Regions from separate parts of the Trichocoleus sp. AS-A1 genome, predicted to be linked through region 1. Evidence: predicted binding sites of a transcription regulator. Region 1 holds the regulator's gene; each other region holds the start of a gene.
The links. Region 1 encodes NtcA, which controls nitrogen genes in cyanobacteria. Its sites were predicted from a motif close to TTTGTANNNNNNNNTACAAA; they were not measured.

Region 2: a site for NtcA is predicted at 5,155-5,174, ahead of NC994_RS16260 (DUF4327 family protein). Genes of this name have one in related genera too.
Region 3: a site for NtcA is predicted at 4,478-4,497, ahead of nirB (nitrite reductase large subunit NirB). Genes of this name have one in related genera too.
Region 4: a site for NtcA is predicted at 3,352-3,371, ahead of NC994_RS09685 (fumarate reductase/succinate dehydrogenase flavoprotein subunit). Genes of this name have one in related genera too.

Annotation. Positions count from the first base shown of each region.
Region 1 covers NZ_JAMPKG010000029.1:68,182-76,019, reverse strand. Annotated here, with positions in the region: gene NC994_RS20460 (WG repeat-containing protein) at 208-1,326, shown strand; gene hisB (imidazoleglycerol-phosphate dehydratase HisB) at 1,457-2,101, opposite strand; gene fabI (enoyl-ACP reductase FabI) at 2,255-3,031, opposite strand; gene ntcA (global nitrogen regulator NtcA) at 3,411-4,082, shown strand; gene NC994_RS20440 (DUF3084 domain-containing protein) at 4,330-5,931, shown strand; gene NC994_RS20435 (pre-16S rRNA-processing nuclease YqgF) at 6,006-6,410, shown strand; gene NC994_RS20430 (DUF3146 family protein) at 6,467-6,730, opposite strand; gene NC994_RS20425 (GTP-binding protein) at 7,006-7,838, shown strand, end outside.
Region 2 covers NZ_JAMPKG010000020.1:4,412-12,249, reverse strand. Annotated here, with positions in the region: gene NC994_RS16295 (DUF3616 domain-containing protein) at 1-426, opposite strand, end outside; gene NC994_RS16290 (SOS response-associated peptidase) at 600-1,268, opposite strand; gene NC994_RS16285 (DNA adenine methylase) at 1,427-2,260, opposite strand; gene NC994_RS16280 (hypothetical protein) at 2,367-2,501, shown strand; gene NC994_RS16275 (DUF751 family protein) at 2,623-2,829, shown strand; gene rbfA (30S ribosome-binding factor RbfA) at 2,881-3,282, shown strand; gene NC994_RS16265 (glycoside hydrolase family 3 N-terminal domain-containing protein) at 3,288-4,958, shown strand; gene NC994_RS16260 (DUF4327 family protein) at 5,254-5,496, shown strand; gene NC994_RS16255 (hypothetical protein) at 5,918-6,310, opposite strand; gene NC994_RS16250 (hypothetical protein) at 6,558-6,899, opposite strand; gene NC994_RS16245 (cation diffusion facilitator family transporter) at 7,045-7,838, shown strand, end outside.
Region 3 covers NZ_JAMPKG010000004.1:17,562-25,399, forward strand. Annotated here, with positions in the region: gene NC994_RS04455 (zinc-dependent dehydrogenase) at 1-571, opposite strand, end outside; gene NC994_RS04460 (FAD-dependent oxidoreductase) at 671-2,599, shown strand; gene NC994_RS04465 (hypothetical protein) at 2,736-2,942, shown strand; gene hetR (heterocyst differentiation master regulator HetR) at 3,305-4,204, shown strand; gene nirB (nitrite reductase large subunit NirB) at 4,562-7,105, shown strand; gene NC994_RS04480 (hypothetical protein) at 7,150-7,575, shown strand; gene nirD (nitrite reductase small subunit NirD) at 7,642-7,838, shown strand, end outside.
Region 4 covers NZ_JAMPKG010000010.1:30,390-38,227, forward strand. Annotated here, with positions in the region: gene NC994_RS09670 (ABC transporter permease) at 1-263, shown strand, start outside; gene NC994_RS09675 (ATP-binding cassette domain-containing protein) at 314-1,138, shown strand; gene NC994_RS09680 (LysR substrate-binding domain-containing protein) at 1,223-3,259, opposite strand; gene NC994_RS09685 (fumarate reductase/succinate dehydrogenase flavoprotein subunit) at 3,487-5,190, shown strand; gene NC994_RS09690 (ferredoxin family protein) at 5,356-5,583, shown strand; gene NC994_RS09695 (HEAT repeat domain-containing protein) at 5,594-6,562, shown strand; gene NC994_RS09700 (Mrp/NBP35 family ATP-binding protein) at 6,555-7,640, shown strand.

The DNA.
Region 1 (7,838 bases):
TCACGCGCAACCACGCGCTGATATAAAACAGGGGCACTCAGCTAGCTGGGTGCCTTTCTAATTTTTTAATTCTAAATTCGGATAGCCTAATCTAGTCAGGCATTACCAGCAAGCTTTAGAATTTCACTGACAATAACAGGGTTTACTTCAGATGATTAACAAATATTGATTACTTAAATGTTGGCTGCGATTGGATAGGGTACTTTTATGAAAATTGCAACTCACAACAGATTGCTTGTCGCGGTTGCCAGCCTTCTGTTTGGATTAGCGATCGCTCTAATTTCTGGATGTGAAGCCATCTCAAATTTTCGGACTTCTCAAGTTAATTTTGATGCAACTGAGGGACAAGCCCGTAATTCGCAAATAGTCATCCCGCTTAAATTTAGCTGGGCTGATTCATTTTCAGAAGAGCTAGCAGCAGTCAAAATAGACGGCCAATGGGGCTATCTTGATAATAAAGGCAACTTCGCAATCAAACCTCAATTTGATAATGCCGAATCTTTTTTCCAAGGGTTAGCGGCTACCAAACTAAAGAACAAGTGGGGCTATATCAACAAGAGTGGCAACTTAGTCATTAAACCAAAATATGATTTGGCTAAGAATTTTTCTCAAGGGCTGGCAGCGGTAAAGATAGATGGAAAGTGGGGATATATTGATAAGAAAGGGAACTTGGTAATTAACCCAAAATTTGATTTTGCTGAATCTTTTTCTATAAGCGATCGCACTGCGTTAGCGCTGGCGGCGGTAGAAATCGGTAAAAAGTGGGGCTATATCGGCAAGAAAGGCAACTTCGTCATTCAGCCCCAGTTTGATGTTGCTGAATCTTTTTCTATAAGCGATCGCAGTGAATCAGCCCTAGGACTCGCGCCAGTCAAAAAAGACAACAAATGGGGCTATATCGATAATCGGGGAGACGTTATTGTTCCGTTGGAATTTGAGGAAGCTAAGTTTTTTTCGGAAGGACTAGCAGTGATATCCAGTAATAATAAGTGGGGCTATATTGACAAAATGGGATATCTTGTTATTCCACTCCAATTTGATTGGGCTGGGGACTTTTCTCAAGGACTGGCGGGCATAACGATAGACACTAAGGTAGGCTATATTGACAAGGTAAGCAATGTTGTCATTCCCCCACAATTTGATAATATTTATAACTTTTCAGAAGACCTAGCAGCGGTAAAGAACGGCGACAAATGGGGCTATATCAATAAGAGTGGCAAATTCGTAATTAAACCCCAATTTGATAGCGCTCAATCTTTTTCGCAAGGGCTAGCAAAAGTTAAGATTGGCAATAAATATGGCTATATCCGCAAACCTCTTCCATAAGTTCTCATTTCTGAAGACATAGAAGAATTGAGAGTCAGTGGTCGCGGAAACTTCAGCAGAATGAAGCGAGAGCCTGGTGAGGATTTCCCTGGCTCTCGTTGCCTTTATCGGAGTGTATTTGCAAGGAAACCTATAACACGCCTTTAGAACTGGGGATCGTACCGCCACGACGGGGATCAACTTCGATTGCCATGCGGAGCGATCGCGCAAACGCTTTGAACGTCGCTTCAATAATGTGGTGCGAATTAATTCCATCTAGTTGGCGAATGTGCAGCGTCATCTGGCTGTGATTGATCAACGCCACAAAAAATTCCCGCACCAGCTGGGTGTCATAAGTCCCGACTCGCTGAGTGGGAATCTCTAAGCCATAGCTCAGATGAGGACGTCCGGAAAAATCTAACGCTACCTGAACCAACGCTTCATCGAGAGGGGCGAGGAAATTCCCAAATCGGACAATTCCTTTGCGATCGCCCAGTGCTTGATGCAACGCCATTCCTAGGGTAATTCCCACATCTTCATTGGTATGGTGGTCATCAATTTCCAAGTCTCCCGTCGCGGCTACATCCAAATCAATCAGGCTGTGAGAGGCGATTTGATGCAGCATATGGTCTAAAAACGGAATGCCAGTTTTTGCATTGCAAGTGCCATTCCCGTCTAATTTGACGGTGACGATAACATCCGTTTCGCCCGTCTTGCGGGGAACCCTTGCCATCCGAGGAGACAAAAGCTGTTCAATGCTTGGAGAAGGTGTAAATTGGCGATCGCGTGCCTGCATCGCAGATGCTCACTCAAGAAAATAAAGTTAAGTTTATTATCCTACTTTACTGAGCATCTGGGAGACGCGAAAGCCTTTAAAATGCAAAATTAAAAATTAAAAATTAGCAGAATCTTTGCTTTTTAATTTTTAATTTTTAATGTTTGATTCTTTTTACATCCCCATAATCTCGTATCCCGCATCGACATACAGCACCTGACCTGTAATGCCACTTGCCAAATCGCTACACAAGAAAGCAGCCGCATTTCCCACTTCTTTCTGAGTTACAGTGCGTCGCAGCGGTGCCACTTCCTCAACGTGATGGATCATATCCAGAATGCCACCTACCGCCGACGATGCCAAAGTGCGGATAGGACCTGCCGAAATTGCATTCACGCGAATATTCTGTGGACCTAATTCAGATGCCAGGTAACGGACACTCATTTCCAATCCAGACTTGGCAATTCCCATTACGTTGTAGTTGGGGATCACCTTAACGCCGCCTAGATAAGTCAGCGTGACAATACTGCCGCCTTCTGTCATCAGTGGTTTTGCTGACCCGGCAAGTTGCACCAGCGAATAGGTACTAATTTCTAGAGCTTGGGTGAAGCCAGCGCGGGTAGTGTTGCTAAAATCACCTGATAAATCTTCCTTGTTCGCAAAGGCAAGACAATGGATCAGGATGTCTAGCTTACCCCACTTATCGCGGATGGCGTCAAATGTAGACTGAATTTGGGTCTCATTCTGGACATCGCAGGGTAAAAACAAGCTGGGGTTGAGGGGTTCTACCAACTCTGCCACTTTTTTTTCAAAGCGACCCCGGTCGTCTGGCAGGTAAGTCACTCCTAGATTCGCACCCGCTTGGTGCAGTTGCTGAGCAATCCCCCAGGCGATCGATCGGTTGTTGGCAATGCCGGTGACAAGGGCGTTTTTTCCGGTTAAATCTAGCATAAATGTCGATTTTGAAGGCAATATTAGAGGATATCCGATTTAGGGGAGTATTCAAGATCGCGATCGCCCGGAGCAAGGCTGTCTAGTACGGGTAAGGAGCGTGCCTCCTTACTCACCATGCATCCCACCCGATAGCGCAGATACTGTCAAGATATCAACATTTTCCGTCATAATCTTACTTGCCTTGAGCAGGGAGAGAACTAAAGAAGGTAGCCGGGGAAACTACTTTAAAATTTTGTATCAAATAGCACAAAAACCGCTTGGAAGTCAGTTTATCTGTGTCTAATGTCAGAAAACTCTCATAGTTGTTTTGCTATGGTTAAAGTTCCTCCGACAGAAAGTTGCAGAAGTCTGTAGGGCAGCATTTAGGAAAAAGGAAGTGGCAGTGACGCAAGATAGACCGCTAGCAGCTGTGTTCCGTCAACTGGGAGGTGGGGCGTTTCCACCCGTGGTGGAAACTTTTGAGCGGGGCAAGACGATCTTTTTCCCAGGAGACCCGGCTGAACGGGTATACTTTTTGCTCAAAGGTGCAGTAAAGCTGTCTCGCGTGTATGAAGCTGGGGAAGAAATTACCGTGGCGTTGCTGCGAGAAAACAGCGTTTTTGGAGTACTGTCCTTAATTACAGGGCATCGTTCGGATCGGTTTTATCACGCTGTAGCATTTACGCCAGTGGAGCTGCTTTCGGCACCGATCGATCAGGTAGAGCAATCGCTCAAGGATAATCCGGAGCTATCGATGTTGATGCTGCAAGGGCTTTCTTCGCGCATTTTGCAAACAGAAATGATGATTGAGACATTAGCTCACCGAGATATGGGATCGCGCTTGGTGAGTTTTCTATTGATTCTGTGCCGTGATTTTGGCGTTCCTACCGCCAATGGAATTACGATCGATCTGAAGCTTTCTCATCAAGCGATCGCAGAAGCAATCGGCTCCACCAGGGTAACTGTCACCCGCTTACTGGGAGATTTGCGGGAGGAAAAAATGATTTCTATCCACAAGAAAAAAATTACGGTACACAACCCAGTTACACTGAGTCAGCAGTTTACTTGAAAACAGCTAGAGGCTCTCGTCAGGTTGTAGGTTAGGTTGTTGGTTAAAACGGCATGGTAGCGCGAGCAGGTTATCCAGTTTTAACATTTAGTCGGGAGTTGAGTTAAAAGGTGTCAGGTTTTAAGCGGATAGTTTTCAACCTTGCAACCTTTAACCTTTCCGATTTCACCTTCGATCTTTAATTCCTGTTAACCCTTTCTCTAGCCTGCGATGCGATAGGCTGTAACTGGAATGACTGTAGCAGACAATGACCGACAGTGCGCTCTTCCTGATTTTGTCTATTTTAGTGTTGGGAAGCGTCATCGCAACGGTAGGCGATCGCATTGGCACGCGCGTGGGAAAAGCACGCCTGTCGTTGTTCAATCTGCGTCCCCGCAAAACAGCTGTTTTAGTAACGATTCTAACGGGACTAACGATTTCTGCCTCAACACTGACAATCATCTTTGCGACAAGCGAACAATTGCGGATTGGAGTTTTTAGACTCCAAGAAGTGCAGAAAAAACTCAAGACAGCCAGTAAGGATATTGCCAAAGCGAACGAGCAGAAACGGAAAACCGAAAGCGAACTTGCTAAAACCGCCGCCCAAAAAGAGCAAGTCGAGAAGGAACTCGCTCAAGCTCGCACCCAGCAATCTGTCGCTCAGCAGCGCTTAGATGCGATTAATCGATCTTTGGCAGCTGCGCTGGCTAAACAAGGCCAGACGGAGGCGCAACTAAATCAAACTCAAAGCGAACTGAGTCGGGTCGCCAGCAGCTTTCAGCAAACCCAAAAACAGCTGACCTCTGTCTCTGGGCAAGCGAAGACGCTACGTTCGGAAATCCAACAACTTCAAGCAGAACGCCAAGAATTGCTCCAGCAGCGAAATCAAGTCAGAGCTGAAATTACTGAATTCAAAGCGAAAGTGACTCAGCGCGACCAAAAAATTGCCCAGCAAGACCGAGCAATTAGCCAACGCGATGAGCAAATTCTCAAGCGGGATCAAGCCCTTGTGGAACTTGATGAGAAACTTGCTGCCTTTCGGAAGAGCCTGAGCGATCGCGATGAGCAAATTGCCCAGCGAGACAAAGCCTTATCTCTACTTGATAACAAAATTTCTCAACGAGATGAGGTGATTGCCCAGCGAGAAAATCGCCTTAAAGAACTCGAAAAACAACAAGCTTCCCTAGAGCAGGAAGTGGCAACCTTAGAACAGTATTACCAGTCTTATCAAACTTTGCGTCAGGGTAGTCTGGCTCTGCTGCGCGGTCAGGTTCTGGCGGCTGGCGTTTTTCGTATTGTCGAGCCAGCCGCAGCCCGACAGGTCATTGAGCAGCTATTACGGGAAGCGAATCGGACAGCGATTAAAGCGACCCAACCCGGTCTCAACAAGGTGGCGAACGAACGGGTCGTGCAAATTACAGAGGCACAGGTCGAGCAACTGATCAACCAGATTCAGGATGGTCGAAACTATGTAGTCCGAGTTTTTTCGGCTGGTAACTATGTCCAGGGAGAAAAGCAGGTACAAGTCTTTGCAGACGCCGCACCCAATCAAGTTGTATTCCGCACTGGTGAAGTCGTAGCAACGACATCTGCCGATCCTTCAAACATGACCGACCAACAAATTCGGCAGCGGATTGACCTGCTGCTTGGAGCATCCCAGTTCCGAGCCACTCGCGCGGGGATTTTAGGAGATACAGTTCAGGTTGGGGACAATCGAATTGTTAGCTTGATTCGGTTTATCGAGCAGTTGAAAAAGCACAATAAGCCGATTTCTCTGAAAGCGGTCGTGGCAGAGGACGCCTATATTGCCGGACCCATGAAATTAAATTTGGAGGCAGTTGAAGACGGAGAAGTTGTGGTGAGGATGTAATTTATTAGTCATTAGTGATGAGATGATGACTAATGGCAATTAACCATTCGTAAATTAGCAATTAGCCAATTCAGATGATTTTAGGGTTCGATCCAGGGCGCGATAAGTGTGGTTTAGCCGTAGTGGGGAAAGACAATTCTCTGCATTACCACGAGGTTGTACCGGCAGAAACAGCGATCGCAACGATCCTTGACTTATGTGAAGAGTACCCGATTGATACTCTGGTGATGGGAGATCAAACCACTTCCAAAAGTTGGAAAAAGAAACTTCAGCAATTCCCAACGTCGGTGCCAATTGTCCTGGTAGATGAGCGCTACAGTACATTGGAAGCACGCGATCGCTATTGGCAAATGTACCCTCCCCAAGGTTTAGGACGCCTGATTCCCCAAGGGATGCGGAGTCTACCCCGACCAATCGATGACATTGTTGCCATCCTCCTCATCGAAAGATACATGAAGCAACGAGAGACGAGGAACTAGGAAACTCTGTCATTCTTAACTTTCTTAATTTAAACTGAACTCAAAACTCAAAACTTTTAAAGTTCCGCCCGGATCGTAAACGCATAGTCCCCTCCAGGCTCTAGCTGGTAATCTTTCTGTTCTAAAAATCGACCCAGAGGTTCCTGAATTAAAGCGCGTCCCAAAGAAGGTGTCACCGACAATTGACCCTGTCGGAAACACCACTGGAACTGCCATTCATATTCTGCCGCCGTGACTTCCCCTGCTAGAAAGCCCCGTTGCCAGGAAAGATGGGTAATTCGGACGTGGGCAGTAGTTTGAGGTAAACGCTTAGAACTCACAATCGCTGTGCCGATCAAATACCTTCATTCAGCAACAATACTAAACTTATTGCGATCGCCTTCGAGATAACATCATTCTCACAGCTGATACTGAGCTGGCACGAACCGAGTAAAAATATCCCTCTGGATATGGAAAGTGCCAGACTAGATCGGTATTGACTAGGATGAAAGAAGAGTAACATCTGAGCAAAAAAGGTGCAATTTTGAGTCGTTTATCGTCTGACCGAACCCCAAATGCCAGCCAGTTCCCTTCACAAACCCCGGACGCGACAGATTTGGATCGGGAACTAGATAACGCCATTTTGAGCTTTGATGACATCCAAGCAGAACTGAATTACAAAAAGGCGCAAAATGCTCTGCGAGACTTGGTAGATAACCTGGATCTCACTCCTCAAGAGCGGACGGGACTGGAATCCGAGATTAATGATTTGGCAACGATGCTGGAGAAGTTAGATCGATCGGTCGTCCAGATTGCCGCCTTTGGGATGGTGGGACGGGGTAAATCTTCAGTACTAAACGCCTTATTAGGTCAGAACGTGTTTGAAACGGGACCACTTCATGGCGTCACCCGCACCCATCAAGGTGCCAGATGGCAACTGACTCAGGAGAATGAGGCGGGAAGCGTCAGCGATATCCTACGAGTCACGCTGCCGAGTGCGGGCAATTCCCAAATCGAGCTAATTGACACCCCTGGAATTGACGAAGTAGACGGAGAAACCCGCGAAACCTTAGCCAGACAAGTTGCCAGACAAGCAGACTTGCTGCTGTTTGTCATTTCGGGCGACATGAACAAGGTGGAATACGAGGCGCTCTCACAATTGCGGGAAGTCGGTAAACCGATGTTGCTGGTATTTAACAAAATTGACCAGTATCCGGATGCCGACCGGATGGCGATTTACCGCAAAATCCGGGATGAACGGGTGCGGGAATTGCTCTCACCAGATGAAATTGTGATGGTCGCCGCCTCTCCCCTGGTGGCGCAGGCGGTTCGCCGTCCTGACGGAACGAGGGCAGTGCAGCGGCGACCGGGAACGCCGCAAGTTCTGGATTTGAAGCTGAAAATTCTGGAAATTTTACACCGGGAAGGCAAGGCTCTGGTAGCGCTCAA
Region 2 (7,838 bases), on a different contig from region 1:
GACTGATTTAACTAATTCACCTTTTACTACAGGAATCCGGGCAAGTAAATAACGGTTTGGTTCAAACTTTATGGTTGCTAGTTTATCAAGATCCTTCTCAAGGTCTTTGCCCTTTATTTTTTTACGCTTTGTACTGTGGGAACCGATGAACCAAAGATAATGGTTTGTATAATCCATTCCCTCGATATCGATTTCGCCTTCCGGATCGGCTAAATCGATAAAATCTTTTACAAAAAATTGCTGATGTTTGCTGAAGATATATGGCTCGACAGGGGATAAGCGCTCAATCGTTCTCGTTTCATCAGAACCTACCCACAAACTGCCATCAGGTGTCAAAGCAGCCGCTGATAAATCTTGACTAAGAGGTTCATCAGCTTTGCCGTTGAAGCGAATGAGTACGCGGCTGAGCAAGAAACTTTCTGGCATAACGGCTGCTTTCCTAAAACGGTTTGGACTCGATAGAAATCACTGCCAGCATAGCTCACGCTTGACTGGTTTTTACCCTCTACCGGAAGACAGAAGTTTTGGAAGTATTTGAGGAGGCAAACTGGAAGGTAAGGCGATCGATGCTCACCCGACTATCTTGAGAGTGCGATCGCTTAGAGGCTATTGATCAACTCCGCCGTATCATTCATTGGTTTATTTACCTTTGTGCTGACTGGATAAGTTGCCATTTCTTCTGCTGAATATGGACGCAACAAAGGCTGTAATAACTCCGGCTTTTGCACCTGTGAATCCAACCACAAATCATAATCTTTTGGATCGAGAATGACTGGCATTCGGTTGTGAATCGGGCGCATTACCTCATTGGGTTCTGTTGTCAAAATCGTGCAAGAATCTATTTCCTCACCATCCTCTCCTTCCCAATGCTCCCACAAACCAGCAAAGCCGAAAGGTTGTCCATCATTCACGCGACAATAAAATGGCTGCTTTTTCCCGTCTTGCTGCTTCCACTCATAAAAACCATCCGCGACTACTAAGCAACGTCGTTGTTTAAAAGCTGCCCGAAAAGCCGGTTTTTCGGCTACCGTTTCCGCCCGTGCATTAATCAGTTTTGCTCCCATTTTTGGATCTTTTGCCCAACGGGGAATTAGCCCCCAATGCAGCATTTTGAACTGTCGTTGAGACTGTTCGGTATTTTGTAAAACTGTCTGTACTGGCTGGGTGGGCGCAATATTATAACGAGGCATCAAAAGAGGAACATCATTTACCTGGAATGCTTGGGCGATTGTCTCAGCGGACTTACTTTGGGTAAATCTTCCACACATACTTCTATCCCACGCGGTAAATTACAAATTTGCAAGCTTATTTCAATCGAGCAATTAACACTCAACGGTCGAATAATATATACATCCTATTATAACAAATGCCAATAATTCAATAAAATTGTACGGCAAATACTTTACGTTATTTTATGGGTAAACAGTTATTTTGCATAAGATGCGATCAACAATTCAGATATTTTGCCCCGTTTTCTAGCATTGGAATTAATCATTCTGGAAGCTGATATCTCATAAATATTAAAATTGCTGTAAATTTCTCGGATAAACAGGCAGTCAGAATTAGAAAGCATCACTTTGACACCACGATTCGCAAGCTCTGCAAAGACATCCCTAAGCCGAATTTGGTCAGCTTCATTAAAAGAATTACGGCTATAGGCGGTAAAGTTACTAGTAGGGCTTAGAGGATAATAAGGTGGGTCAAAGAAAACAAAATCTTCAGCGGTCTTTGCAGATTGCAAGACAGCTTCAAAAGGTCTAACATCAATCAGGGCACTCTGAAGCGCAGCGGAAACTGCCCTAAGTAAAGCTGGATTACAAATCTTTGGATTTTTGTATTTCCCAATGGGAACATTAAATTCCCCTTTTGAGTTTTCTCGATATAATCCGTTAAAGCAAGTTTTGTTGAGGTAAATAAATCGAGCAGCTCTTTCTAGAGGGGTGTTAGGTTGCATCAATCGCACGCAGTAATAATACTCCTTACTATGATTCATTTGATGCTGGTGCAAGAATTCAATTAGCGGTTCTACTTCATCCCTTACACATCGGAAAACATTGACCAAATCGGCATTAATATCCGTCAAAATAGATACTTTTGGCAATAAATGAAAGAAAAGAGCGCCGCCACCCAAAAATGGCTCATAGTAAGTTGTAAATTTTGGGGGAAAATAGGGAATATATTGCTGAATTAGCTGGCTTTTACCACCAGCCCATTTTAGAAAAGGACGCGCTATTTCTTGTTGTGTCGTCTGAGTTGACATTGCTTCTAGCTATCTAAAAAAATTAAAGCGTTTGTAACAGTTGTTGTGGAAGTGGGGGGATATGATTTAATTTAGAATACCTAGCGGGTTCGACAAGAGGAAAAAAATGACTATCACCGCGACCAAAACACGCGATCGCTCTTATGAGTCCGTGTGTTATCGGGCAATGTGTTATGAGTCAATATGTCGCGGTTGCACAAATATAGTGGGTAGTAACCTGCTACCACCGGACGCTTGGTGAACCATCTCTCGACGAAACCCCATTTAGGGACGATGCCGAGCTTGTCGAACTCGCAGACAAATGTTACCAGTTAAGATGCAGTGACTTATCGCCGCTTTTTGTGTCGGCTACTTTAAATAATATGTTTGATGGCTTTTGGGAAAATATCTCTCGCTACCCCCGCTACTTTGTCACCATTATCCTAGGGGTATTCTTTTATACCTTTGGGTGGTTGAAACCGCTACTCCAAAATCGAACCAGCGCGATCGCTTTGATGGGCTTTCTGGTGGCAGCCTTAACTTTTATTACCCTAACCCTACGGGCGATGCTGGGAGTGAGTCCGATTTAGGTAGGATGAGTAAAAGCATTGCTCACACTGTCTTAAAGGCAGCAGATGATTATGGCTACAAGTCGCCGCGTTTCTCGCGTTGCCGCATTGATTAAACGCGAAATCAGCCAAATGCTGCTAACCGAAATCAAAGATGATCGCGTGGGTGCTGGCATGGTCAGCGTCACCGATGTGGATGTGTCAGGCGACCTACAACACGCTAAAATCTTCGTCAGCATCTATGGCACCGAGGAAGCAAAGGTAGAAACGATGGCTGGGTTAAGAGCAGCAACTGGCTTTGTCCGCAGCGAACTCGGTCAACGGTTGCGGCTGCGTCGGACACCAGAGTTACTGTTTCAGGAAGATCGTTCTCTGGAAAGGGGCGATCGCATTTTGTCTTTGTTGAATCAGCTTAATCAAGACCGTCCGGCGGCGAGAGTGGAAGAAGAAGACATCGTTGAGGCAGAAGATTGAAATCTGTGGCATTGCTGCCGGAGTGGGAATCGCTCTCTCTAGCAGAACAGGTAGCGCAAATGGTCGTGGTACGGGCGTCAGGCTACCTGTTCGACCACCAAATTCAGTATCCAGATTGGGAACCACCGGCGGCAGTTCTGCAACACTGGGTGCAGGATTTGGGCGTCGGGGGGGTCATTTTGTTGGGAGGCAGTGCTGGAGAATTAGCACTGCGATCGCAACAACTCCAAGATTGGGCAAAAACCCCCTTGCTGATCGCGGCTGATATTGAAGAAGGCGTCGGACAACGCTTTTCTGGGGCAACTTGGTTTCCGCCACCGATGGCAATCGGGGCAGTATTCCGGAAAGATGCCTCTCTTGCCTTGAAATACGCCGAACAAATGGGAGGCATCATCGCCTCGGAAGCCCTCGCGATTGGCATCAACTGGGTGCTTGCGCCGGTTGTGGATGTGAATAACAATCCTAATAATCCAGTGATTAACGTCCGGGCGTTTGGCGAAACCCCAGAGGAAGTGAGTCAACTAGCGTCTGCTTTCATCCGGGGGGCGAAAGCTTATCCGGTGTTAACGACTGCCAAGCATTTTCCCGGACATGGCGATACGGCGGTGGATTCCCATCTAGATTTGCCCGTCTTGCCCCATTCCCCGGCACGACTGGCTGAGATTGAGTTACTGCCGTTTCAAGAAGCAATCGGTACGGGTACAGCCTCCGGTGTAGATGCCGTAATGAGTGCCCATCTCCTGATCCCGGCTTGGGATGCCGAACGCCCTGCCACCCTTTCCCAACCGATTTTGACTCAACTGCTGCGGCAACAGCTGGGATTTGAGGGATTAATTGTTACCGATGCATTGGTGATGGGAGCGATCGCCAACCGCTATGGAGCAAATGAAGCTCCAGTCTTAGCTGTCGAAGCCGGTGCAGATATTTTGCTGATGCCAGTCGATCCTGCGGGTGCTATCCAAGCGGTGTGCGACGCGGTAGCACAGGGACGCATTTCAGAGGCGCGAATTCGTGCCTCTGTTGAGCGTATCTGGACAGCCAAGCGCCGAGTCCAACAAGGCACAGCACAGCCGCCTGTAGAGGCAAGGGCGCTCGCGCCTGAAGTCCAACCAGCGCCTTCACCATTCCCTCCCCATCTCCTCCAACTAGCTCAACCACACGCCCTCGCCACATCTGCCAACATCGTGCGAGAGGCGCTCGTCGTTCATGGCGAAATTCCTTTACTTCCCAGTCAGGGCAACTTACGCAACTTAATCGTGGTGGATGACACCCTGAATTGTGATTTTCTCGATAAACAAGCACCGGCTGTGGCTCTGCCAAAACAGCACGGTTATCAACTCCAACTACTCGATCCCCACACCACCTTAATTCCTGGCTGGGTCTTTTATCATAAATCGGGTTTAAATGCCCAACCGACCCTACTCCAGCTGTTCATCCGTGGGAATCCTTTCCGGGGCAGTGCTGGCTTGACACCGTTGGCTCAGGACTTGTTTAAAAAACTCTTAGGCAATGCCGAACTCCAAGCGCTAGTGATTTACGGCAGTCCTTATCTTCTGGAACAGTTTCTCCCACATCTGCCCCCACATATCCCTTGTGTGTTTTCTTACGGGCAGATGCCAGCGGCTCAGGCGATCGCCCTTGAAGTTTTGTTCGGTGCCCCAGCTCTAAGCATTTAGCAACTGTGCAACACATTGATTAATTTTGTTAATCAATGTCATAACCGTTATCACCGATTATTTACGGTGTCTTCAATTTGAAAATACAGGCTTAATTATAAATAGACCCGTTCTTCGACAATTTCATCAGCATAAGGATATATTTTTATGTCAAAGTTCCCTGACTTTTGAAATCCTTATTAAACGAATAAATTCATTTGTAACTTGATATACTGTTCAAAAATTATTTCCGCGCTAAGCAGTATTGGATTATATTAAGTTATAGTCGTAGCTCGTTAGTTTCGAGGCTGAGACCATGACTGCTGATATAATGCCGCCTAAATCATCTGTGCAATACTCCATCGACGTTCTTCAAGAAGAAGCCCGTCAATTGGTGGAGAAAGGAATTGTGACTCGTCAGCAACCCATCTACGTTCTGTGCCAGTACATCCCTGCACGGGAGTGGGTTTGTGTTGAGTGTGAATTAGAAAGATGCAATATCTTACTCCGCGATCGCATAGGCGATCTGATGGGGCAAGAACAATGGGAGAACGATTGATATTTTTTTACCTTTAAGACAATCCTAAAGTTCCACTGGAAACAGTGAAACTCAGGACAAGCTTGATTCCACGCTTGTCTCAACTTAAGGAAAGACTGCTTTTATTCTTTCACCTGTTGATTCTTAATTAGCCTGGTTTGGAGAATATTCTGATTCTTTCTAGTGCGAATAATTAAGTTCGCTTGTTAGACCTATCCAAAAAGTGAAGATGCCATTCTGAGCAAAACGTTGTGGAGCGTTGGCGTAACGTTGTCATCAACAATCGCGCTGCGATCGCGCAAATCTCTTTGTAGGATCTCTGCTCAAACCGAGATGCGTGACAACACTTCAACTCCTTCGTTTTGCTCAGCACAAACTTTCAGATAGGCTACTAGGAGCAAGCCTAATAAATGCTTTGATAAAGCTGCTAGCAATCCCCGACCTAAATCCCTGAGTTGGGGTCGCGCAGCTTTTCTAACTCAGTTCGCATTGCAGCAATTTGTGCAGTTAGCTCCTCTAGCTCCAATTGCATATCTGGCTGGGCAACCGTTGTCACCGGCGTTGTCGCAGGGCGGCTCGGAGTTCCAGAAGATTGTGTGCTAGCTGCATCATTGGCTTGCGCCATTAGAGAATTCAGGAAAGTGCGGGCTTCAAGCTCCGTAATCTCTCCTTTTTCTGCTAGCTGTTGAACCACCAGATTGACGTCTGACTTTAACAGCTCAAGATTTTGCTCTCGCTTTTGAGTGTCTTGTACGCTCTCAACTAGAGAAGCGGTTGCACCCAAAGTAACGCGAAATCCTTTTTGTACTAACTCCAGCAGATTATTAGAGTTCATTAGATAAATCAGTCAGATTGAATGAAGGTTAGACAGCCCTTAGCGATCGCTTTCGATAAATAACCGCTCGGCACCACTCACTTTTAAGTTTCTAGCTTTCGGCTTTCCGCCAAGCGAGTAAACAAACGCAGGATCTGGCGTCTTAATGCTACCATTTAGCACACACAAAGGGACATTTTGCAGACTTCTTAGGGTAGTAGCATCTGTCCTAAGAAAGAATCTAAAGAAACCATTTGCCCGCCCAGTTTTAGCCCATCTGTTCTAAATACTGATTAACATCCTCAATTAAGCGAGTGAGTTCTGCCTCCGTAGTCAGGCGAATGCGGTCATCTCGGAGGGAGATCAAAACTTTAGCGGCAAAGGGAGTCGGCCAGATATTAGGATTGCAGAAAATCTCTAGAAAGACATCCCCCGTGTATCGATATTCCATTGGTTTTTGGGGATTGGTTTTGCCGCCGCCACCTGCAATGACTTTGAGACTCTGCATCAACTGAGCGATCGCGCCTTGTAAATCTTGGGCTGCCTGGGGCGTAAAGCTGAAGGAAACAGAACCTTCAACCAAGTTGAGGATGAGTTTTGAAGAAGACATGAGCAATCAAGAGTTTTGAATTGTGAATCAACTTATCACTCATAACTTAGAACAGACAGCATTTACAAGAGGATAGATGCAAGGTGAAGCCACAAGCTTTAGACTGAATGCCATAGAACTCTAAATGGCGAGTGAGGAAAATTCTGTGGTAGCAGATAACCGCTCGGCAGTGCGTAAGGTTTTAATCATTACCCTACTGCTCAACCTGTTCGTAATGACGTTGAAGGCAGTGCTGGGGTCGTGGACGGGTTCTCTCAGCTTGCTAGCGGATGCCTTGCATAGCGTTACCGATAGCGCCAACAACATTTTGGGATTAATTGCCAGCCGATTTTCTTCACCTCAACCCGATCGGGATCATCCTTACGGACACCAGAAATTTGAAGGTGTGGGAGCGTTAGGAATTGCCGCCTTCTTAGGAATTGCCTGCTTTGAAATTCTGCAAGGGGCAATTGAGCGAATTCTCAGCGGCGGTGGTAAACCCGTCATCATTTCCCCCTCAGAGCTGTGGTTGCTGCTGATTGTGCTGGGCGTGAATATTTTTGTCACGTTCTACGAACGCCATGTTGGGCAGCAGGTAGGCAGCCCCATTTTGATTGCAGATGCCCAGCACACCATGAGCGATGTCTGGGTGACAATTGCTGTTTTGGGTGGGTTGATTGGCGTCTGGCAAGGACAGGTATTGAATCTGCCGCAACTTCAGTGGTTGGATATTATTCTCTCCTTTCCCGTTGCCTTGTTAGTGTTTCGCAGTGGTTGGAACGTGATTAAAGATAATTTGCCCTGGCTAGTCGATGAGATGGCGATCGCGCCCGAAGCCATTCATGGGATCGTCATCCAAGTTCCAGGAGTGATTAATTGTCACGAAATTGCTTCTAGAGGCGTTGTTGGGCGTCAGGTATTCATCGAAATGCACTTGATTGTAGACGTCACCGATGTAGA
Region 3 (7,838 bases), on a different contig from region 1:
AATACTTCACCAGCATGATAAACATTAGCCCAATTGGGCCAGCACCTGTAATCAAAACGGTTTGACCAGGAGCAACCTGGGCTTTTTTAACTGCTTTTAGACAGCAATTTGTCGGCTCCACAAAACTCGCTTGCTCAAAGCTGACATTGTCAGGAATGGGAATTAATCCGCCACTGCGGACAATGTGACCGGGCACTTTCACATAATCTGCAAAACCGCCGCCGCTAGGAGTAAATCCAGCCGTGGTCGTGACGTTTTTGTAAACATCGCACATCGAGAAGTTGTCGTTGAGGCAATAGTCGCAGCGCATACAAGGAATATGGTGCATAACCACAACTCGCTGCCCAATCTGCCAGCCAGTCACTTCACTTCCTACAGAAGTAATTACTCCAGCAGTTTCATGACCAAAAATGCGCGGTGGCTGGTAGAGAGGATAGCGAATTTTCTTGATGTCAGACTGACACAATCCCACAACCTTTACTTGTACCAGCACTTCATCGGGTGCAATTTCCGGCGTCGGCACTTCTTCGTAACTGAGCTGATTGACGCCTCTGAATACTTGTGCTTTCATGCTTTTCCTTAAACGATGGACTTTATACTTTCGATAGCCGATTGTTTATAGCTAATTGTCTATTGTTCGCGATCGATTGTCTATTCTGAAACGGAATTGCTGATGAATGAATTAATAGAAGTAGATGTCTTGGTTGTGGGAGGCGGAACGGGAGGAACCGCAGCTGCGATACAAGCTGCCCGTCGCGGTGCCAAGACAATGCTGGTGAGTGAATTTACCTGGCTGGGGGGAATGCTCACCTCAGCGGGGGTTGCTGCCCCAGATGGTAATGAACTTGCTGCCTTTCAGACGGGGCTTTGGGGTGAGTTTTTAGGGGAATTGCGTTCTCGGCAGATGGGGGGCTTAAACAATAGTTGGGTGAGTCTGTTTAGTTACGATCCCCGGATTGGTGCCCAAATATTTGCCGATTGGGTACGAGAATTGCCAAATCTAGACTGGGTTGCGGGGCAAGTGCCCTTAGAGGTTTTGCGAACAGGCGATCGCATCCTTGGGGTTCGATTTGCCGATTTCACCGTTCAATCCAAAATCACCCTAGATGGCACCGAACTGGGAGACTTGTTGCCTCTAGCATCTGTGCCCTACCGCTGGGGATGGGAATTGCAATCGGAGTTTGGAGAACCCAGTGCGCCTGTTTCTTACAATGAATTGACTCAGCGATACCCAGTGCAGGCTCCCACTTGGGTGGCAATTATGCAAGATTTTGGTGAGGAAGCAAGTGCGCCGGAAATTCCCCCTCCTCCTTCATCTTTTATCCTTCCTCCTTCATCCTTCCAAGGTAGCTGGGATCGCTACGGTTGGGAGAAGTTTCTCAATTATGGGCGTTTACCGGGGAATCTTTTCATGATCAATTGGCCCCTATGCGGCAATGACTATGGGGAAGGAGTGGGGCGTCTGATAGAGTCGGAGGCGGCGTGGCATCAATTTCTTCAAGAGAGTCTGTGGCACACTCAAAGCTTTGTCCGCTTTATTCAATCTAAGCTGGGGCGGCGTTACGGCTTAGCGACTCAAATCTTTCCCTCACGCTTGACTCCCAAACTCAATCAAAACTCAATCAAAACTCAAAACTCTCTCGGTGGCGGTGGTTATGCGCTACACCCTTACTATCGGGAAAGTAGACGCCTTGTGGGACTCGCGACCGTGCGAGAGCAGGATATCTTGCCAGTGGCGGGGGGAAAGGTTGCACCCCTACCTGTGGATGCGACTGGGGAGGTGAATGCGATCGCCCTCGGCAACTACCCCAACGACCACCATTACCCTAACTACAACTTTCTTGTTAAACCAAAATCAATTCGCTGGGGTGGACGCTGGACTGGCACTCCTTTCACCCTTCCCTACACTTGTCTAATTCCAGAGTCTGTGGATGGACTGCTGGTTTGCGAAAAAAATATCTCCGTCTCCCATATTGCCAACGGTTCCACCCGGTTACAGCCCATCGTCATGAATATTGGTCAGGCGGCGGGAATGGCGGCGGCGCTTTGCGTGCAGCGAAGTTGTCAACCCAGAGATTTACCTGTCCGAGTCCTGCAAGAAGCATTGTTACAAGATGAGCGATCGCCAGCAGCAATTTTCCCGCTGTTCAATTTACCGCGCGATCGCACCGACTGGCTGCACAAGCAACGGGATTACTTGGATCGCCCTGACACCTATCCCTCCAATGGCAACTGCCCTTACCTCGAACCCCAGACGCCACAGAATTCAAAATATATAGGCAATCCCTCACCCTTTACAAAACAGAGAGATGGGGAAGAGGTTGGGGGAAGCCTTGAAGAATCCGCTTCAAACTCAGCACTCTTCTGTGGTGTATTCAAGCGCCATGCCGAGCAAGATTACACCTTTACTTTAAAGGAGCCAGCTGCTGGGGAAGAGCAAACCTGGATAGCGATCGCCTTGCGCCCAGAAGTAGACCGAGAACTCCAAACCTGCCTCGATCGGCAGATGCTCTGTGTGCGGGGATATCTCAATCAATCGGGCAAATGGTTGATTGTGGAAAAAATTATCGCTCCTGGGTGCGATCGCACCCATTTTTGAGCCTTAGGCATCGTACCTCTAACCTCAAAAAAAAGCAGAACTCGATCGGAACCAACTAAGCTCTAACCGAAATTTTTCCTGGTTAACGATCAAGAACTCCGTATCAGGGACTATAACCCTGACACGGACATCTGCTATGCGCCCTTACACCTCTATCATGTTGTTGAGCTTACTATCAATCTCTTCAGGTAATTTCTTAGGGATCGAGTCCGCCTCTGCCAAGCAACTGCCATCCACGTCTTCCGAGCTAGCCGTATCCATGAAACCTAGAAATGAACCGTCTCCGGATAAAGGAACCGGACGCCGAGATGCGTTTTCGCCCGAATATATCTCTATCGTCTAGAATTATCCTCTATTTAGCCAAATCTGAACAAGTCATCGATCCGCTTTTCACCTTGCGACTGAGGTCGATGAAAGCTCATTTGAAGGCAGCAAACTAAGCTCTAGCGGGTTTGTGCCGGTGTACTTGGGGCACTATTTTTCTAATTTTTCCGGTCACGGAGAATTTATTCCCTGACAAAAGCTATATATTAGGCCGTCCTTTTCTATAATTAGAGATTATTTACGTTCATGCTATCGGGGTGCCTAGAGTTCAATAGTTTCAGCGAGTGAATTGAACTCACTGCGAATGTGGAAACATAAGCTTTTCACCATTTTCACCAAGGAACCAGTGTTTTGTCCCCTTGCGATGCGATCACCCCTGATATGAGCAACGACCTGGATCTGATCAAAAGCCTTAGCCCCGGTGCAATGGATCAGATCATGTTTTATCTGGCCTTTAGTGCGATGAGAACCGGCGGGCACCGACACGGAGCCTTCCTGGATGCTGCTGCCACGGCAGCAAAGTGTGCGATTTACATGACTTATTTGGAGCAGGGTCAAAATATCCGGATGACGGGGCACCTGCACCACATTGAGCCGAAGCGAGTCAAAGTCATCGTCGAGGAAGTTCGGCAAGCGCTGACCGAAGGGAAACTGCTGAAGATGCTGGGTTCCCAAGAACCTCGGTATTTAATTCAGTTTCCCTATGTTTGGATGGAGCAGTTTCCGTGGCAACCGGGGCGATCGCGCATCTATAGCACCAACCTGACCGCTGACGAAAAGCGATACCTTGAGGAAAAACTGCCAAATAATCTGCCGGATGCCCAGCTAATCAACGCTTTTCAGTTTCTAGAATTAATTGAATTTCTCCACAGTCGTTCCCAGGAAGACTTGCCAGAAGAACGCCGCATTCCTTTAAGCGAAGCATTCGCCGAACACATCAAGCGGCGCTTAATCTATTCCGGTACGGTAACGCGAATTGATTCTCCTTGGGGATTGCCCTTCTACGCCCTCACCCGTGCTTCCTACTCACCCGCTGAGGACGAAGAACGCACTTATATCATGATTGAGGATACTGCCCGGTACTTCCGACTGATGAAAGATTGGGCAGACCGACAGCTAAATGTGATGCGAATACTAGAGGAACTCGATATTCCACCGGATCGCATTGAGGCAGCCATGCAAGAACTGGATATGGTCATCCGGGATTGGGCAGATAAATATCACCGCGCCGACGGTCAGCCAGTGCTTCTACAAATGGTTTTTGGCCCAAAAGAAGAATAAAACACTTAACTCACATTTTCGTTGAGCAGGGTGGGCAATGCCCACCCTGCTTCAGTTAGAAGCTACATCGGTAAAACTTTTGCCTGAAATCGGGGAAAAATTAACTTAGCCTTGTGTAGGCATTGCCCCAATAGTTTGATGCTGAATGCGGGGTTCTACAAACAAATTTGAAATGAGTATCGCTGCTCAGTTGACCCACATTGGTATAAAGTTTTTCCTCCTCATGCAAAAACACAATCGGGATCATTCGCACACTGCATAGCCAAACAGTTTAGTGTAACAATTTTTACAAACTTACTTTGAAATTTTTTATACGACTAATTAAGAAGATTGTAAAAATAGGCGTTATAAAACTGCATGACCGGCAAAAAGAATCTTATTGTTATTGGCAACGGTATGGTAGGACACAAGTTTCTAGAACTGATAATCGCCAAGGGAGCGGCGCAGGAATGGAACTTGATCGCATTTTGCGAAGAGCCGCGTGTTGCTTACGATCGGGTTAATTTGAGTAGCTTCTTTTCGGGCAAAACTGCGGCAGATTTATCATTAGTTCAACCAGGTTTGTACCAAGAAAATGGAGTTGAGATTCATATCGGTGATAAGGCAGTTGCGATTAACCGGGAAGAAAAAACAGTTACATCAGCGAATGGTATAACAATCGCCTATGACAAAATTGTTCTAGCAACAGGCTCCTATCCTTTTGTACCGCCAATTAAAGGGAATGATGCGAAAGGTAATTTTGTCTACCGGACAATAGATAACCTTGAGGCAATGTCATCCTATGCGAAAAATTGCCAAACTGGTGTCGTCGTTGGGGGTGGATTATTAGGTTTGGAATGTGCGAACGCTCTCAAAAATATGGGTTTAAAAACCCATGTTGTTGAGTTCGCACCCAGATTAATGCCACTACAAATTGATGATGTCGGTGGCAGCATCCTTCGCAACAAGATAGAAGAACTTGGGGTTTCAATTCATACCAGTAAATCTACAACGGAAATTGTCAGCATTGATGGCAAGGTTACTAAAATGACCTTTGCTGATGGTGAAGAGTTAGAGACAGATATGATTGTCTTTTCTGCGGGAATCCGCCCTCGCGATGAAATCGCGAGAGGATGTGGATTAGCAGTAGGCGATCGCGGCGGGATCGTTATCAACGATTCTTGCCAAACTTCAGATCCAAATATTTATGCCATTGGAGAATGCGCCCTCTATCAAAATCGTATCTACGGCTTAGTCGCTCCTGGCTATACAATGGCAAGCGTAGCGGCAGATATCCTGAGCAAAACAGGGACGAGCAGCTTTACTGGCGCGGATATGTCCACCAAGCTCAAACTGTTGGGAGTGGATGTTGCCAGTTTCGGGGATGCCTTTGCCAAATCTCCCGGCGCTAAAGAAATTGCCGTTACTGATACCATCCAGGGTGTTTACAAAAAACTGGTTTTAAATGAAGATGGTAGCCATCTTTTAGGTGGAATTCTGGTAGGAGATGCAGCAGCTTACGGTACGCTGCTGCAATTTGTGCAGAATGCGATCGCGCTCCCGCCTCATCCAGAAGATTTGCTGATGCCACCCCGCGAAGGCAAGTCTGTTACAGTCGGTATGGGTGTGGAGAGTTTACCAGATACTGCCCAAATTTGCTCTTGCAATAATGTTAGCAAAGAGCAAATTTGTAGTGCCATCCAAGAAGGGCAACTCACTGATATTGCCAGTGTAAAGAAATGCACTCAAGCCGGCACAGGTTGCGGCGGTTGCGTACCACTGGTAACAGATATTCTCAAAGCTGAGATGAAGAAAGCAGGGATAGAAGTAAAAAATCATCTCTGCGAACACTTCGCCTATTCCCGTCAGGAACTTTATCACTTGGTGCGTTCTCAAAAAATCCTGACTTTTGAAGATTTAATTCAAAAACATGGAAAAGGGAAGGGGTGTGAAATTTGTAAGCCTGCTGTAGCTTCTATTCTCGCTTCAACGTGGAACGAGTATATTTTAGAAATGCCGCATGTGGGGTTGCAGGATACCAATGATTATTACCTGGCAAACATTCAGAAGGATGGAACTTATTCAGTAATCCCCAGAGTTCCCGGTGGTGAACTAACACCAGATCAGCTGATTGTGTTGGGAGAAGTTGCTAAAGATTTTGGTCTTTATACCAAAATTACAGGTGGACAACGGATCGATTTATTAGGTGCGCGGGTAGATCAATTACCCCAAATTTGGCAGCGACTGATAGATGCTGGATTTGAATCGGGACACGCTTATGGGAAGGCACTCCGCACGGTCAAATCTTGTGTAGGTAGCACCTGGTGCCGCTTTGGGGTGCAGGATTCAACCAGTTTGGCGATTGAAATCGAACTGCGATATCGAGGCTTGCGAGCGCCCCACAAATTAAAATCAGCAGTATCCGGTTGTACCCGCGAGTGTGCTGAAGCTCAAAGCAAGGATTTTGGGATCATTGCTACCGAAAATGGCTGGAATTTGTATGTATGTGGCAATGGTGGAATGAAGCCACAACACGCAGTTTTGTTAGCAACAGATATTGACAAGGAAACGCTGATTAAATATTTGGATCGGTTCTTGATGTTCTATATTCGCACCGCGAATCGACTAGAACGCACTGCAACTTGGTTCAATAAGCTGGAAGGAGGCATCGAGTACCTGAAGCAGGTAGTTATTGAAGATTCTCTGGGCATTTGTGCTGAATTAGAATCAGAAATGCAGCATCTTGTCAATACCTATCAGTGTGAGTGGAAAGCCACAATTGAAGATCCAGAAAAAGTGAAGCGATTCCGTCACTTTGTCAATTCTGACCAACCCGATCCTGGTTTAGTTCATGTAGAGGAACGGGGGCAAAAACGTCCAGCTTATGACCACGAGAAGGTTTTAGTTGGTATTTCCGAATAAGCTGACTGTTGCTCTGGTGCATTACCTACAGTTTAAAAAAACTGATGTTATTTCAAGTAGGAAAAACATACACACGCTATCAAATTCATTCTGCATTGGGTGGAGAACTCCAAACTTATCTTCCTCAGCGTGCTGGAAAGATTGTGTGTGGATGTTTTAAGCCTACCCTGGACTCAAAAGCTCCTGATGAAGTTTTGGTAGAAGATTCACCAAAAGTAAAACAGAAAGCTGAGATACTCTGCCAACAAGGAGGTGCTATTCCAGTGTTCCTCAAGCTACATCGAGCTAGGTGGAAGTATATAGGAATGTTTCGTGTCAAGAAACATTCCGTTGACCTAGAAGAAATTAGGCGTAAGCAGCAGGAATCAGGCAGAAATAACATTGCAGCCGTGCTGTATTTGGAACCTGTGTTAAGCGAACTATGCAGTACGGTTCAAATAACCAAAGAGCGAGTTTTTGAGTTAGTTTGACTTGCTGCAATGTGTTGAATTTTTCAAGCTAGGCTACACCAATCCGTTAATCAATAGGAAAAGAAAATGGTTCAAGCATTACCGATTCGTCAGACAATTTCTACATGGGTTGATATTTGTCCGCTGTCAGCGATCGCGCCCAACACTGGAGTTTGCGCTTTAGTTGAAGATCAACAGGTGGCAATTTTCCGTGTGGGACAAGAAACTGATGTATTTGCGCTAGGCAATTACGATCCCTTTAGTAAAGCCTTTGTCCTATCGCG
Region 4 (7,838 bases), on a different contig from region 1:
TGCCCGGAGCGATGCCCAACATTGCCAGCGGTTTGGTTATTGGTATGGGAAATGCCTGGTTTTGTTTGGTAACAGCTGAAATTTTGGCAGGTCGGTTTGGAGTGGGTTATCTGACCTGGGAGTCTTATGTTACATCGAATTATCCACCAATCGTGATGGGAATGCTGCTGATTGGTTTGATGGGTTTGATAAGCACGCTGATTGTCGATCTCTTAACGAAGTTGCTGATGCCTTGGCGAGTAATGAAAAAGCAGGGTGTGTAGTTCCCTGAAAATGAATATTCAAGTTGCCTATTTTTGGAGGTTTAGAGGCTGTGGCAACCCTAGCAAAAAAGCAGGTTAGCGCCTTGGCGAAAGGGTCAGTTGAAGTTAAAGATTTATCCGTTGCCTTTAAGCGACGAGACCAGTACGGGCCTTTGCTGGTTCTAGAATCGACAAACTTCAAAATTAATCCTGGTGAATTTGTCTGTTTGTTGGGACCATCGGGCTGCGGCAAGTCAACGATTCTAAACTTGATTGCTGGTTTTCTAAAACCAACAAGGGGACAGGTATTGGTGGATGAACAACTCGTCGAAAAACCCGGGGCAGATCGCGGATTTGTCTTTCAGCAATACTCGCTCCTACCCTGGAAGACCACCTTTGAGAACGTGGAATTTGGTTTAAAAATTCAGGGTATTTCCAGAGCAGAACGGACTGAATTGGTAAATGATTACTTAGACCGAGTCGGCTTGTATAAGCATCGTCATTCTTATCCTCATCAGCTATCAGGAGGAATGCAACAACGTGCAAGCATTGTGCGGGCACTTGTAAATTCACCCTCAGTATTGTTGATGGATGAACCGTTTGCAGCCTTGGATGCTCAGACTCGGCACATGATGCAGGAGTTGCTGCTGAACATTTGGAGCGATTTGAAATCCACGGTTATTTTTGTCACCCACGATATTGAAGAAGCCATCTTTTTGAGCGATCGCATTCTGGTTATGGGCGTTCGTCCAGGGCATATCAAAGAAACAGTTGTGGTGAATCTCGATCGACCCCGCCATATAGATACGATGCTTTCACCAGATTTTGTAAATCTCAATCGGCAAGTCTTTGAATTGATTCGCGAAGAAACTCTCAAGAGTATGGAGTTGGGTTGATTGAAGCAAACCATATTTGTACTGCTCGTACAGCCCAAGTGTGTGGCTTTCGATAGCGGCTTGGCGTGTCCTTTGTTGTCCCTTTTACCAACTACTTAAGTTCTGAGATTGATGGAGAAATTCGGTTTGAATCCAGCGATCGAGGTTAATTGTCTCTAGTTCTTCATTTCCGGGAACCACACGGAGTTGAGCAATGTGTTGGGCAATCCAGTCCGGACGAATCATCATCTCGCAGAAAAAACGCCCAGGTTGATTCTGGTGATAGACATTGCTGAGAATTTGGGAGACGATTTCGGCATCCAGGTTTGTCCACTGGCTGATCAGAGAAAGCGCTGAGGGCGTAATAGTATACCAATATTGGGCGGCGCTTAAGGCTTTTAAGTAAGCGATTACAACTTCCGGATACTGTTCTGCTAACTCTGCACTCACTACCACACCATGAAAAGCCGGTAACATATTCAAATTGTCACCTGGTAAATAACGAAACTTGCCTTGACGATAGGCAATATCGTGAAAGGGAGCAAAGTGGGCATACCCATCTGCTTGAATGGAATAACCAAAGGGCTGAGTAATGTTGGAGTTCTCTAGGGAAGCAAGCCTAACCTCGTTAAGTAAGTTCGCAGAATTGAGCGATCGCATCACCATCCCATGTGCCGAAGAACTGAAAGGAACCGCAATCACACCTCCTCGTAAGTCTTCGATACTTTGCAGTTTGGACTTATTGGGAACAATTACGGCATTACAGGAACCATCGGGATTCGTTGAAACAAAGCTAACCAGGCGCGTCTGTCGAGTTTCACTACCGGAATTATTTTGCTGGATAGCACTCAGTAACAAGGGATAATCCCCTAGAACACCAATATCTAGTTTCCCGGCGTGCAATCCTTGAATAATCGGCGCTCCTGTGGAAAAATCGCACCAATGAATGCGATACTGCGTGGAACTGTATCGCCCTTCTTTGGGTAAGAAGTGTTCTAGCAAGCCTAAGCGCTGAATCACTAAGCCCGCCGTTACTGTTGGAATCGTGCTGTTTTGAATCCCGATCGCTAAATCAATTGTCTCAGGATGTTGCAGGGAGTTGGAACGAATGATTAGGTTAGGCGATCGCAAACGTACTGGGGTTGAATGAGGACAAACAGACGTTTGCTGTTGCTCTTGACAATTCTCAACCAGAGCCATGAATTTTTGCATCGGGTTTGAGTTGCGCGATCGCCGATTTTGCGAGGATGAGTCTGCGATCGCGCTTTGCGTGCTACCGGAGGCGATCGCAGATTGGCTTAATCGTTTGGGTAACACTAGGAAAACATTACCGGATAAGGCAAATTCTTGCAGGGGAATTGCAACAAGCATTCCCGATTGACATTCAGACTTAAATTCAAAGTTAGAAGCAAATCCTAAATAATCACCCTGCATCATATAGGTTCGCATCAAACTGAGAGTATCAACAGTTTCAACTTGAGCGAAATCCGAAAAATTTATCCCTAATTCAGTTAGCCGAGATTCAAACACTAAACGGCTAGGGGAGCCAGTATTTAGCATGACCCATCGCTCTTTTTGCAGTTCTTTTAAGCTCAACCAGCTTTGATTCGCTAAAGGATGGTTCGCCGCAACCACTAAAGAATAGTGAATGGGAGCAATTGGGGTTGCTGAAATTTCAGAAAATTCTGCAAAACTAATATCTGAAAATCCTATATCAATCTGACTGCTGGTAATAGCTCGATAGAGAAATTCAGCCGAATCAAATACGACACACTGAGTTTGAATCCCAGGATACTGGTGACGGTACTGGAAGAGAATTTCAGGTAGCCATCCATTAGCGATCGCGGCTGTGCAGCCGATTTTGAGATTGCCAAATTTGCCTTTTTTGATTTCTTCGACTTTGGCAAACAATTGATTTTCAACCTCAATCAGTCTTGGCCCTTCCTCCAATAAAAACTGTCCCACCTCGGTTAGCTGAATCTTACGACCAAGACGATAAAACAGGTCAGTTCCTAGTTCAGTTTCCAGGGATTTTATTTTGGCGCTGACCGCAGGCTGAGTCAGATTTAGAGCATCAGCAGCTTCAGTAAAACTGAGGTGCCTAGCCACCTCCAGAAATACTTTAACTTGATAAACCTCCACGTTCTCTAACCCCCCAAATTGAAATTTTTATTTTACAGCTTAATGAATGAATAAAGCTAATTTATAAGATCATAAAAAACGCGAATGAATAGATGGTATTTTTGGTCACAAAAAAGCTTGTAACTTTTAATTCTCTTCTCTAATATAAAAAAAGGTAAAAAAGCGGACTTAGTGAATTTATTCGTACAAAGTTATAAAAGTTTTTGCTAACTGAAGAGGAGTTAAGAGTGGATACTCAATGGATGAAGACCGATGTTCTTGTCATCGGTGGTGGTACTGCGGGAACGATGGCAGCCATCAAAGCAAAACAGGCAAATCCTGACGGAGAAGTGCTGATTTTAGAAAAAGCGAATATCCGTCGCAGTGGGGCGATCGCAATGGGTATGGATGGGGTCAATACAGCCGTCATTCCTGGTAATTCTACCCCAGAGCAATATGTTCGCGAAATTACGATTTCCAACGATGGCATTGTGAACCAAAAAGCCGTCTACCAAACCGGGAAACTTGGCTTTGAAGTCATTCAAGAACTGGAAAGCTGGGGTGTCAAGTTCCAAAAAGACATTCACGGCAATTACGACCTGAAGCAAGTGCATCGCGTCGGTAAATATGTGCTCCCGATGCCAGAAGGAAAAGACCTGAAACAAATTTTGACCCGACAGGTAAAGCGCCACAAAGCCAAAGTCACGAATCGGGTGATGGCAACTCGTGTTCTAGTCAAAGACGGACGCGCTATTGGAGCAGTAGGGTTTGACGTGCGAAACGGCGATTTTGTCGTAATTCAGGCAAAAGCAGTCGTTTTGTGTACAGGAGCTTGTGGACGATTAGGTTTACCTGCCTCTGGCTATCTCTACGGCACCTACGAAAACCCCACCAATGCTGGTGACGGCTATTCAATGGCGTATCACGCAGGCGCAGAACTCACGAATATCGAGTGTTTTCAAATCAACCCTCTGATGAAAGACTATAACGGCCCCGCCTGCGCCTATGTCGCTAGTCCGTTTGGAGCTTACACCGCCAATGCAGAAGGGCACCGCTTTATCAGTTGCGACTACTGGAGCGGTCAGATGATGCTAGAAATCTGGAAGGAGTTGAACTCTGGTAAAGGTCCGGTTCAACTGAAGATGACCCATTTAGATGAAGACACTATTTCCGAAATTGAGTCGATTCTGTGGTCGAATGAACGCCCCAGCCGAGGACGGTTCCATGAAGGGAGAGGCGAAAATTACCGCACGCATGGCGTGGAGATGAATATCTCTGAGATTGGCTTGTGTAGCGGTCACAGTGCTTCTGGAGTCTGGGTCAACGAGAAGGCAGAGACGACGGTGCCGGGGTTGTATGCCGCAGGCGACATGGCAAGTGTCCCCCACAACTACATGATTGGAGCGTTTGTATTTGGTCGGTTGGCAGGTACGAATGCTGTGGATTATATCGAAGGTTTGGAGCATATTGAACCCGATCCTGATGTTTTAGAGGCGGAAAAACAACGAATTTATGCTCCGTTGAACAACCCGAATGGCGTGCCACATACGCAGGTGGAGTACAAATTACGGCGGTTGGTCAATGACTATCTCCAGCCTCCCAAAGTAGACCACAAGATGGAAATTGGGCTGAGGAACTTTGTGCGCTATCACGAAACCCTAGAGATGATGGGCGCACGCGACCCCCATGAACTGATGCGCTGCATGGAGGTTCACTTTATTCGCGATTGTGCTGAGATGGCAGCACGCGCCTCACTGTATCGTCGGGAAAGCCGTTGGGGACTGTACCATTACCGAGTGGATTATCCCGAAAAGAACAATGAAGAATGGTTCTGCCACGTCAATCTTAAGAAAGAAGAGTCAGGCGAGATGGTTTTGTTCAAGCGTCCAGTTGAGCCTTATGTTGTGGACGTTGATATTGAACGAGAAGTTTATGATGTGGCGGTGCGGTAAGTGGAAGAAGGCAAGAGGCAGAAGGCAGGAGGCAGAAGGTAGGAGGTAGGAGGCAGAAGGCAGAAGGAAAGAAAGACTGTCGAGTAAGCTTTTTAGCTGTTTTTCAACTGGATAGTTATTTCCGCCACGCTGCGGTAAGTTCATTTAGCAACCAGAGTGAGAGTTATGGCTTTAACAACGCAACGGGTTGATGTACCCGTAATCGTCGATGAATCGAAATGCTTAGAAAAGTGTACAGCTTGCATTGAAGTATGTCCGCTGGATGTGTTAGCGAAGAACCCAGAAACAGGCAAAGCCTATATGAAGTACGACGAGTGCTGGTTTTGCTTGCCTTGCGAGAAGGAATGTCCCACCAACGCGATTACAGTACAAATTCCCTTTTTGTTGCGATAGAGGAGTGAAGATGTCTGTGGATACTGAATTGAACCAATGGTTGGAAATGCTGCGATCGCCCGACGGCAGCGATCGCCTAGTTGCCGTCAAAATGTTGCAACATTTGGGCGATGAGGATGCTCTGGAACCCTTGATTACAGCATTGCAAGATGAGAGCATGGCTGTGCAAAAGCTTGCGGTGACGGCACTGTGGGAGCTAGCAAACCCCAAGGCGGTTCCGGCTTTAGTGGAATGTCTGGCTTCAACTGATGAGGAGATTCGGGAAGAAGCGCTATCTGCCTTGGGTGAATTAGTTATCCCCGATCACCTGTTGCTGCTGCTAGATGCCCTGCATCGAGATGACGTGAATATGCAACTGAATGTGTTAATTCTGTTGCGGAAGATTCACGATGCTCAGTCTTTGCCCTACGTGCTGCCGTTCTTTGAGTCGGAAAATGCTGAGTTACGGGAAGCGGCAGTGACAACGCTACGCTATCTCAATCAGGTGGAACGCTGTCAAGAAGCGATCGCCTTAATGTCCGACCCCGATGAGAACGTGCGGCGTTCTGCTGCCCTAACCTTAGGACATTTAGCAGATGCAGAAGTAGTTCCCAGTCTGTGTCAAGCACTCACTGAGGATACGGATTGGCAGGTGCGACGCAATGCGGCAAAATCGTTGGCACTCCACGCTGATTTTGCGGCAGTTCCGGCTTTAGAAACGGCTTTGGCAGATGAGCATTGGCAGGTGCGGAAGTTTACACTTCAGGCTTTGCAGAAAACACCAACTGACCAAACCCTACCTGCTTTAGTGAAAGCGTTGGCAGATGAATACTCGGATGTGCGTCGAGATGCAGCGATCGCACTCGGTATCCTAGAAAACCCAACCGCCCTGAATGCACTCCAGCAATCTCTGGACGATCCAGACAAAGATGTGTGTATTTACGCACAACGAGCAATTCAGAAAATCCAAGAGTCCACGCCAGAGACATCTAATGCCTAGCCATCAATCTCCCTTCCGCCAAACTCATACAGAGGAAATTGCCACTCCTCCCGATCCAGTAACGGAATCTCGGCAACGAGAAGTTATCCAGTATCTCAAACAGGTGATTGAACCCATCCTCAAAAACGACATCGTTAGCTTAGGGATGGTGCGGAATCTGCGGGTTGTGGATGACTATATTTATCTACGCCTGTATGTGGGGAAACATCAGCATCACCTACAAGCCGAAATTCAATCGGCACTTTCGCCTGTAACTTGGTGCAAGAAAATCTATATCCAAATTTGTACCATTCCTGGTGTCAGAACGACGTTGGCAATTTCCAGTGGCAAGGGGGGTGTAGGCAAATCCACAACATCGGTTAATTTAGCCGCCGCTTTGAGTTTACAGGGGGCGAAGGTGGGCCTACTCGATGCAGATGTCTATGGCCCCAACGTCCCCCAGATGTTGGGATTGGGACAGGCAGATGTCAAGGTGATTGATACACCTAACGGTCAAAAGTTTCTACCCCTAGAAGCCCACGGTATCAAAGTCATGTCAGTAGGACTGCTGGCAGAACCCGATCATCCCCTAGCTTGGCGCGGCCCCGTCCTGCACAAAATTGTGACTCAGTTTATTCAGGAGGTGGAATGGGGAGAATTGGATTACCTGCTGATTGATTTGCCCCCTGGTACAGGCGATGCTCAAATTACGATTGTGCAAGAAAGTCCGATTTGTGGCGTAATTTTGGTGACGACTCCCCAACAAGTTGCGGTTTCGGATGTGCGTCGCAGTGTCCATATGTTTCGTCGTGTCGGCATTCCCGTGCTTGGCATTATCGAAAATATGAGCTATTTAATCTGTGGTCATTGTGGCGATCGCACTCCGATTTTTGGGAGTGGTGGAGGGCAGCAGCTATCGGCAGAACTCCATGCCCCTTTACTAGGACAGGTTCCGATTGACCCTAGTATTTGCATGGGCGGAGATACGGGAACGCCTTTGACGCTGACTCACCCAGATTCCACTGTAGGACAAGTATTTGTACAAATGGCTGGGGCGATCGAGACGACTTTTCGCCCTTGTGAAGTTCTGACTGGATAATTGATTTGGGCATTGCACAATTGAAGCACGATGCAATGTCCACATTGTCAAGCAAACTAAACCCTCAAGAACGAACGACACAACCGTAAACAGAGCGATTGATGATGCAGTTGCGATCGCCAATTTTGCGAAACTTCCACGAAACGCTGACGACCCCGAAAAAGTTGAAGAACACGGCTTAAAACTCTATCGTTCTTC